Regions from separate parts of the Rhizobium sp. SG570 genome, predicted to be linked through region 2. Evidence: riboswitches for the same ligand, from Rfam matches in the RefSeq annotation. Region 2 holds a riboswitch; each other region holds the start of a gene.

Region 1 (3,253 bases), on a different contig from region 2:
TCTTGCGCTGACGACGACAAGCATCGTGCTCGCCGCAGACGGCACCGAACTCTTCGGATCGCTGCTGTCGCCGCAATGCCTCGGCATCATCGCCTTTGGTGCGATCTGCGCCATCGCCTGGGTCTTCATCGAGCGGCGTGCGCCGGAGCCAATCGTGCCGATGACACTGTTCCGCAATCCGACATTCGGCCTGCTCCTCATCATCTCGATCACCAGCGGTGCGGTCGCCATCGGCATGGTCAACTACTTCGCTCTCTTCCTGCAGACGACGACGGGCCTCTCGCCCTCGCTGGCCGGCCTGCTGTTCATCCTTTTGACCGGCGGCATCGTCTGCGGCTCGCTTTCCGCCGGCAGGTTGATCGCGGCAAGAGGCCGCTACAAACCCTTTGCCGTCGCCAGCGCCGCCTGCAGCACCATTGCTTTCGGCTCGCTCGCCTTCGTCCATGCCGGCACGCCCATCGCCGTCATCGGCGGCCTGATGCTGCTGCACGGCATCGGTATCGGCCTTGCGCAGCAGGTGCCTGTCATCGGCGTGCAGAACGCCGCCAATAGCCGCGACGTCGGTGCTGCTACCGGCGCGGTGACGCTGTCTCGGATGGGCGGTGCCTCGATCGCCATCTCCATCTATGGCGCCATCATCGCCGCCAAGCTCGGCAATGTCGGTGTCTCGATTTCAGGCGTTTCCGACATCAAGGAACTGACGCCGAAGATGATGGCGGCCCTGCCGGAAGCCACCCGCGAAGCCGTCGCCAATGCCTATGCAAGCGCCTTCAGTCCCCTGTTCATGACGGCAGCCGGCATCTGCATGCTCGGCCTTCTGACAGCGCTCACGCTGAAGAACGTGCAGCTGCCCGGCGCCACCAAGAAATTCGAAAACACGGTTGCCGCCGAAGCCGCCGAATAGATCGTGCGGCCTGCAATCGACGGGGGAATCATTCCCCTTGTCATCCCTTCGTCGCAAGGCTAAATCTGCCGATGCTCTAACGGGGTGCCTTATGTCCTTTGGGATATTTGGCTGAGAGGCTTTGACAGGCCAACCCGCGGAACCTGATCCGGCTAACACCGGCGGAGGGATTAGACGCGTGACGAAATCATAGCGCCCTTTTCCCCTTCAAGACGAAACCAAAGAGGAGGCGCTGTCATGCACGACCGATCGCTATTGTCATTCTTCGCCGGCCTGGCTCTCGCCGCCGGCACGACGTTTTTTACTGCCCAGGCCGCCCAGGCTGCGGACAAGACGCTGACCATCTACACCTATGAGAGCTTTACCGCCGATTGGGGTCCCGGCCCCAAGGTCAAGGCCGCCTTTGAAAAGACATGCGGCTGCACGGTCAACTACGTCAGCGTCACCGACGGCGTGGCGCTTCTGTCCCGCCTCAAGCTCGAGGGCGCCGGCACCAAGGCCGATATCGTTCTCGGCCTCGACACCAATCTTGTCAATGAAGCCAAGGATACCGGCTTGTTCGATGCGAGCGGCGTCGACACATCGGCGCTCAAGGTTCCCGGCGATTTCAAGGATGATGTCTTCGTGCCCTATGATTACGGCCATTTCGCCGTCATCTATGACACGCAGACGGTCAAGAACCCGCCGAAGAGCATGAAGGATCTCGTCGAGGGCGATCCCCAGCAGAAGATCGTCATCGAGGATCCGCGCACCTCGACACCGGGCCTCGGCCTCTTGCTCTGGGTCAAGTCGATCTACGGCGACAAATCAGCCGATGCCTGGACCAAGCTCAAGGGCCGCATCCTGACGGTGACGCCCGGCTGGTCGGAGGCCTATGATCTCTTCACCAAGGGCGAAGCGCCGATGGTGCTCTCCTACACCACGTCGCCGGCCTATCACATGATCGAGGAAAAGACCGACCGCTATCAGGCGGCGGCCTTCTCCGAAGGACATTACATCCAGATCGAGGTCGCCGGCCTCGTCAAATCGTCTTCGAATAAGGACCTTGCCCGCGATTTCCTGAAATTCATGGTGTCGCCGGCCTTCCAGGACATCATCCCCACCAGCAACTGGATGATGCCGGCCTCCGCCACATCGGCGCCGCTGCCGGACGCCTTCAGCAAGCTCGTGGTGCCGACGAAGACCTTCCTCATGAGTCCTGAAGTCGTCGAGAAGAACCGCAAGGCCTGGATCGACGAATGGCTGGCCGCCACCAGCGGCAACTGACATCGCGACCATGCTGACGGCACTCGAAAGAAGACGCGCCATTTCCGGCGGGGCGCTCAGCCTCGCCGGCATCGCGCTTTTCGTCGGGATCGCCGTCGTCGTCCTGCTTGCCGCCGGCATCGAATCCGGCGGCGACTCCACGCTCGCAGATCCCTATCTGCTGCGCGTGCTGCGGTTCACCCTGCTGCAGGCGACCCTGTCGGCGCTGCTCTCCATCGTGCTTGCCATCCCCGTCGCCCGCGCCCTGGCGCGCCAGCCGCGCTTTCCCGGGCGGCTGTGGCTGATCCGCCTGATGGCCGTGCCCATGGGCCTGCCTGTCCTGATCGGCGCGCTCGGTCTGCTCGGCATCTGGGGGCGCCAGGGATTGCTCAATCAGGCCCTCACGGCACTTGGCCTGTCGCAGCCCGTCAGCATATACGGCCTTGCCGGCATCCTGCTGGCGCATGTCTTCTTCAATATGCCGCTTGCCTGCCGGCTGATGCTCGCCGGGCTGGAGCGTGTGCCGGCGGAATATTGGCTTGTTGCCGGAGGCCTCGGCATGCGACCCGCCTCGGTCTTTCGCTTCATCGAATGGCCTGTCTTGCGCGGCCTCATTCCCGGCATCGCCGGTCTGATCTTCATGCTCTGCGCCACCAGCTTCACACTGGTGCTGATCCTCGGCGGCGGCCCGGCCGCGACCACGCTGGAAGTCGCGATCTACCAGGCGCTGCGCTTCGATTTCGATCCCGGTCGTGCCGTATTGCTGTCGCTGCTGCAGATCGTCGTCACAGCCGCGATTCTCGGCGCGATGACACTGTTTCCCTCGCCTGACGATCATGGGCTGACGAGCGGCCGCTCCCTGCGGCGCATCGACGGGCAGCTGCGCGCCGCGCGATGGGTCGATGCCGTATTGCTGTCAAGCGCTGCCCTCTTCATCGGCCTGCCGCTTGCCTCGGTCGTCGTCGCCGGCCTCGAAGCCGATCTTCTCAAGCTCGCCTGTCAGACGATCTTCCTGCAGGCGGCTGTCACGAGCTTCGCCATCGCACTCGCCGCCGGCCTTCTGGCCGTGGCGATATCGTTCGCGATCATCCGCGCCCGCTCGGT
Region 2 (3,253 bases):
TGGCGCCAGCATGCCGCCGGCGAGCCAGGAAGCGGCATGATCGAAGTTCGGGCGGGGGTCGAAGATCGTCACTTCTGCGCCGCGAACGCGCAATTCATGCGCGACCGTGAGGCCGGCGACGCCGGCCCCTTTGACAAGGATACGCATCTCATTCGGCCGGATGCGCTGGCTTATCGATCGGCATGTAGAGATCGCCGCCTTCGCGATACTTTGCCGCCATCGCGTCCAGTCCCTCCTTCTGGGCCTCGGCGCGGATGTCGTGCGAGATCCGCATGGAGCAGAATTTCGGGCCGCACATCGAGCAGAAATGCGCCACCTTGTGGGCTTCCTTCGGCAAGGTCTCGTCGTGGAAGCTGCGGGCGGTGTCGGGATCGAGCGAAAGGTTGAACTGGTCTTCCCAGCGGAATTCGAATCGCGCCCGCGACAGGGCATCGTCGCGCAGTTGCGCCGCTGGATGTCCCTTGGCGAGATCGGCGGCATGAGCGGCGATCTTGTAGGTGATGACGCCGGTCTTGACGTCGTTGCGATCCGGCAGGCCGAGATGCTCTTTCGGCGTGACGTAGCAGAGCATCGCCGTGCCGAACCAGCCGATCATCGCAGCGCCTATCCCAGAGGTGATGTGGTCGTAACCCGGCGCGATATCGGTCGTCAGCGGCCCGAGCGTGTAGAAGGGCGCCTCGCCGCAGACCGCGAGCTGCTTGTCCATGTTTTCCTTGATCTTGTGCATCGGCACATGGCCGGGCCCTTCGATCATCACCTGGCAATCCTTGGCCCAGGCGATCTTCGTCAGCTCACCGAGCGTCTCGAGCTCGGCAAATTGCGCCGCATCGTTGGCATCGGCGATCGAGCCGGGGCGAAGGCCGTCACCCAGCGAGAAGGAGACGTCATAGGCGCGGCAGATATCGCAGATCTCCTCGAAATGCTCGTAGAGGAAGCTCTCGCGGTGATGATGGAGACACCACTTGGCCATGATCGAGCCGCCGCGCGAGACGATGCCGGTGACGCGATTGACTGTCAGCGGGATGTAATGCAGGCGCACGCCGGCATGGATGGTGAAATAATCGACGCCCTGTTCGGCCTGTTCGATCAACGTGTCGCGATAGACCTCCCAGGTCAAGTTCTCGGCAACGCCTTCGACCTTCTCCAGCGCCTGATAGAGCGGCACGGTGCCGATCGGCAGCGGCGAATTGCGGATGATCCACTCGCGGATATTGTGGATGTTGCGGCCGGTGGAGAGATCCATGACGGTATCGGCACCCCAGCGGGCGGCCCAGACCATCTTCTCGACCTCTTCCGCCATCGAGGAGGTAACGGCGGAGTTGCCGATATTGGCATTGATCTTCACCAGGAAGTTCCGGCCGATGATCATCGGCTCTGCCTCCGGGTGATTGATGTTGGCGGGAATGATCGCCCGTCCGGCTGCGACTTCCTGCCGGACGAATTCCGGTGTTACATGATCGGGAATATGCGCGCCGAAGCTCTCGCCGTCGCGGACCAAGGCTTCGGCCTTTGCCTTGCGGCCGAGGTTTTCGCGAATGGCGATGAATTCCATCTCCGGGGTGATGATGCCGGCCCGCGCATAGGCAAGCTGCGTGACAGCCTTGCCGTCCCTGGCGCGCAGCGGCTGGCGGCGCCCAGGAAATTCGGGGGTCAGCCGATCGGCACTGACGAAGCCGTTGTCCTCAGGGCGCACATGGCGGCCCTCATAGGCTTCGACATCGCCACGAGCGAGCACCCAGTCACGACGGAGCCCGGCAAGTCCCTGCTCGATGCGGATTTCGGCCCCCTCGACAGTATAGGGGCCGGAGGAATCGTAGACGACGACGGGCGGCTCGCCTGCCGTCGGATGAACGCTGATCTCGCGCATCGGCACGCGGATGTCGGGATGGATGTCTCCCGGAATGTAGATCTTCCGGGATGCCGGCAGCGGGCCGGTGGTGACGGTTGGGGTGAGGTTTTTTGCGGCAATGGTCATGGTTTGAGGCTCCAAGTTGCATTTGGAGACCCAGTCAATCAGCCGGAATGATGAAAAGACGCCGGCTGTGGATTCCACGCGTGAATCCGAAGCCTTCGAGCGCTTGCACCGTCCCTACGCCAGTATGAACTGGATCAGGTTCAACGGGTCACTGCGCCACAACAGGCAAAGCCGTATTGTCCAGCAGTATCTCAGCCCCTTGTCGGGACCCCCCTGGTGAATATCGGGAGGCTATGCTCTCCCCTCCACCTCTGTCAACCCCGCAGCCAAGATCACGGTCGCTGTCTGTGATCTTCCTCCGGCCGCTCCGGCATAGACCCGCCTTAGTAGCGGGGCGCCGTGTTGCCAACGAAGCGATGAGCGCCGGTATGGGTAAGCTTGCTGGCGGTATCGAGCCAGATCTTGCCGCCAAGCGCCCGCCAGCGATGGCAGAAGGCGAAATCCTCGCTCAAATAAATGCCCGTCCCTTCCTCGATCATGCATTCGAAGAGAGCGTATTGAGTCGCAGGCGAACGTTTGGTGCCGGGATAGGCATGGATGGCGCTGTAGCGCAGATCGGGATAGGCTGCGGTCATCGTCTTGATGACTTCACGTTTGATGAGCAGCATGCCGGTGCCCGCATAGATAGCACTGACAAAATCACCATCGCGTTCGCTGCTCTGGCCGACCAGCGGCGTGCCGACATAATGCAGAGCTGCGGCATTGAGTGACTCGCCGGTGCGCGTGGTTGCGCGCGCCGCACTATCCCAGTCGTAATCCTTGATGGGGTACATAGCCGCGACGACATCCTTGTCCGCATTCAGCAGCCGCATGACCTGCTCGGGCTCGAAACTGATGTCCGCGTCGATGAACAGCATATGCGTCGCCGCCGTGTCGTTCAGGAAGGAGGATACCAGCGTGTTGCGGCTGCGGGTGATCAGCGCATCATTGCCGAGGAGTGCAAGCGTCAATTGTATGCCGGCCTGCGCGCCGACCTGCATCAGGGAAAAGATGGATTGCATATAATCCTTGGCAACAAGTCCGCCGAAACAGGGTGTCGCTATGAAGATCAGCCGATTCTCGGTCATTCGCTGTTGGGCCCTTTCCGGTAGCGCGCGAGTCGCAAGAATCTAGGGAGATTCAACATTTCTGTGTGTACCGAATTATTGAATTTTGTTTCTGGAGAGTTTCCGAACGTTGTTGACGGAAGCCGGGATGATTGCCGGGGCGTGCGAAAATGGCGGGTTAGGTCGCGGGGCTTCCGGATTGGCCACCGATGTCGATGCCGCGCTCGGCCGT
Region 3 (3,253 bases), on a different contig from region 2:
ATCCGCTGCAAGCAGGGCGGCACCGCCCTTGGCGATCATCACCGGGTCGAGCACGATGGGAACATCGCGATGTCGCGCCAGAATGTCGGCAACGGCTTCGGCGATCCCAGCATTCGCGATCATGCCGATCTTGACGGCATCGACGCGTATATCGGCAAAGATGGTTTCGATCTGATCGGCGACAAATTGCGGTGGCACCGGATGGACGCCGGAAACGCCTTGCGTGTTCTGGGCAGTCAATGCCGTCAAGACAGCCATTCCATAGACGCCGCGTGCCGAAAAGGCCTTGAGATCGGCCTGGATACCGGCGCCGCCGGAAGGATCGGAGCCGGCGATGGAGAGGACGTTGCGGATCATCTGCGCGCCTCCTTGACGGCTTCGGCGATAAGGGCTGTGGCGGCTATGGGATCGGCCTTCCCGCAGATTGCCGAGACGACGGCCAGTCCGTCCGCTCCGGCCGACAGGACATCGGCTGTGTGTTCGGCCTTGAGACCGCCGATGGCGACGACAGGAACCGGGCAGAGCCTGATGATGCGGGCAAGGCCGTCAAAGCCGATCGGCTGCTTGTGGTCGGGCTTGGTCGGCGTGGCAAAGACGGGGCCGACACCAACATAGTCGACGATCTCGGCATCGACGGCCGAGGCCAGAGCTTCCGTCTCCACCGAGAGACCGAGGATCATCTCCGGCCCAATCATACGGCGGGCGGTGCCGGCATCCAGATCTTCCTGCCCGATATGCAGGCCATCGGCGCCGATGGCGATGGCGGCCTCGACATCGTCATTGACGATGAGGCGGGCGTTGCTTCCGGCCAGCGCCCGCTTGAGGGCAAGGCCGGTCTCGATCATGGCTGCGGTTGAAGCATGCTTGTCACGCAGTTGCACGATGGTCGCACCGCCGGCGACCGCCGCACGGGCTGTCTCGACCATGCCGAAATCCGCACAGAGTATCGGATCGAGAACGAGATAAAGCGAAAGGTCGAAGTTTTTCATGCGAGCATGATCCTCGCTTTGGCGGTAAGCGCTTCCGCATCGAGGGCGGCCAGCGCGTCGAGGAAGCGCCAGGAAAAGGAGCCAGGCCCATCGGCGACGGTTCCCGCTTGTTCCCCGGCAAGGGCAAAGACGGCAAGGGCCGCCGCCGTCGCATCGAAGGGATTATCGGGCGCAGTCGCCACAAAGGCCCCGACCAGGCAGGTCAGCGAGCAGCCGAGGGCCGTGACCTGCGGCATCAGCGGCGATCCGCCTTCTATGCGTCGCGCCTTGTGGCCATCGGTCACGAAATCGGTGACACCGGTCACGGCAACCACGCATCCATGCCGTTCGGCGAGTTGCCTGGCCGATTGCTCGGCCAACTCGACGGGATCGCGGCTATCGACGCCCTGGCCGCGACTGACGCCTCCTGCGAGCGCGATGATCTCGGACGCGTTGCCGCGAATGACCGTCGGCTGCAGGTCCAGCAATTGCGCGACTGCCCTGCGCCGGAATGCGGTCGCATAGTGAGCGACCGGATCGAGCACCCAGGGCCTGCCGGCCTGTCTTGCCGATTGCGCGGCCGACAGCATGCCGACAAGCCATTCGGCCGACAGCGTGCCGATATTGATCGTCAGCGCGGCGGAGATGGCGGCGAACTCGGCCGCTTCTTCCTCGGCATGGACCATGGCCGGCGATGCGCCGGCGGCAAGCATCACGTTGGCGGCGATGTTCATCGCGACGAAATTGGTGATGCACTGCACCAGCGGCGGATTCGCCCGCATGGCGCCGAACAGAGTGCCGGCAGTGGTTTGGTCTTGCATATCGCCCCTTTCGGGCGGGCGAGACGCGAGGGGCGGCATAGGATGTTGCAGAACCCCGAGCGACTCCCTCCGCCAGCATGATCTGGTTCAGGTTCAAAGGGTGCTTCTCAGCCTGCCGGATAGCAGACGCCCCTGTCTCTCAATGCCGTTGTTTTCGCAGACAAAGGCTGCCCTGTCATCAATAAATCGCAAAGACATTGGGGGCCGTGCCGGAACAGCCTTGCAGGTTCTGCATCAACCCATGCACTTCATGCATGGGTGCAGTGAAGCCTTGGCGCTGCAAAAGGCGAGGGGCTTCCACTATATGTTTCTCATCGAAGCGAATGGAGCGCCAAGGACGGCAGCTCAGCTTCGAATGCCCGAGGAAAGGGGATCATCATGAACGTAGCACGCTCTTTCAACAACTGGCGCAAGTACCGTCAGACGGTCGCCGAATTGGGCCGCATGTCCACGCGCGAACTGCATGACCTGGGTATCGATCGCGGCGAAATCCGCAATGTTGCCCGTGCAGCCATCGCGGGCTAACGGCTCGAAACGCTGATCTGCAATCTGCATGTTGCCAGCGCCTGCTTCCTCCCGAGCAGGCGCTTTTGTTTTGTCCGCATGACGGCTGTCACTGTTTTGTATGCCGAAATGTTATGCGGTCGAGCTTTCCGCTTTTCGCATAGCGCATAACTGCCTTGCAAATAAATGCCTATGAAGTGAGCAAAAGCCAGGTATTATGATTTTCATCGAAGCGATGCACCTCCTCCCGCATCCCTTCGCTTTGCAGGCGCCCTACTCCTCCTCCCAAGGTCGTCTGCGCGAACAGCGCCACTCCTCCTCCCGTGCGCTGTTCATTTATTGTCGAAAGCCTGCCGCACCTCCTCCCGCGGCAGGCTTTTTTCGTTTTATCCAGGGCCATCCAAAAAGCAGCTCGTGCTCCTCTCGTAAAAATGAACAGCCGCTACTATGTGCGACAGAAGTAGCGCGCTACATCGATGACCACGCTCAATTCGATTCACTGAAAACGAGAGGATGCCCATGACCGGTTCTGCCGAATACACGCCGCCGAAAGTCTGGACCTGGAACAAGGCGAATGGCGGCCAGTTCGCCAATATCAACCGTCCGATCGCGGGGCCGACCCACGAAAAGGAATTGCCGGTGGGTCGTCATCCCCTCCAGCTTTATTCGCTCGGAACGCCGAATGGCGTGAAGGTCACCATCATGCTCGAAGAGCTGCTGGCGCTTGGTCATAGCGGCGCTGAATATGATGCCTGGCTGATCAAGATCGGCGAGGGCGACCAGTTCGGCAGCGGTTTCGTGGAGGTCAATCCCAATTCGAAGATCCCCGCCTTGCTCGACCGCAGTGGCCCCAAGCCGATCCGCGTCTTCGAATCGGCGTCGATCCTGACCTATCTCGCCGAAAAGTTCGGCGCCTTCCTGCCGACCGAACAGCCGGCTCGAGCCGAATGTTTCTCCTGG

What was found. Region 2 has a riboswitch for thiamine pyrophosphate ahead of thiC (phosphomethylpyrimidine synthase ThiC). Riboswitches for the same ligand answer to the same signal wherever they lie in the genome.
Region 1: it holds a riboswitch for thiamine pyrophosphate, as region 2 does, so the genes downstream of both, thiB (thiamine ABC transporter substrate binding subunit) here and thiC (phosphomethylpyrimidine synthase ThiC) in region 2, are expected to answer to the same signal.
Region 3: it holds a riboswitch for thiamine pyrophosphate, as region 2 does, so the genes downstream of both, thiM (hydroxyethylthiazole kinase) here and thiC (phosphomethylpyrimidine synthase ThiC) in region 2, are expected to answer to the same signal.

Annotation. Positions count from the first base shown of each region.
Region 1 covers NZ_JAAZQI010000005.1:228,303-231,555, reverse strand. Annotated here, with positions in the region: gene FHT28_RS12985 (MDR family MFS transporter) at 1-904, shown strand, start outside; TPP riboswitch at 975-1,091, shown strand; gene thiB (thiamine ABC transporter substrate binding subunit) at 1,142-2,170, shown strand; gene thiP (thiamine/thiamine pyrophosphate ABC transporter permease ThiP) at 2,181-3,253, shown strand, end outside.
Region 2 covers NZ_JAAZQI010000011.1:171,925-175,177, forward strand. Annotated here, with positions in the region: gene thiO (glycine oxidase ThiO) at 1-147, opposite strand, end outside; gene thiC (phosphomethylpyrimidine synthase ThiC) at 149-1,975, opposite strand; TPP riboswitch at 2,069-2,200, opposite strand; gene FHT28_RS22115 (hypothetical protein) at 2,299-3,042, opposite strand.
Region 3 covers NZ_JAAZQI010000020.1:8,339-11,591, forward strand. Annotated here, with positions in the region: gene thiD (bifunctional hydroxymethylpyrimidine kinase/phosphomethylpyrimidine kinase) at 1-357, opposite strand, end outside; gene thiE (thiamine phosphate synthase) at 354-989, opposite strand; gene thiM (hydroxyethylthiazole kinase) at 986-1,789, opposite strand; TPP riboswitch at 1,837-1,933, opposite strand; gene FHT28_RS29275 (DUF1127 domain-containing protein) at 2,168-2,314, shown strand; gene yghU (glutathione-dependent disulfide-bond oxidoreductase) at 2,813-3,253, shown strand, end outside.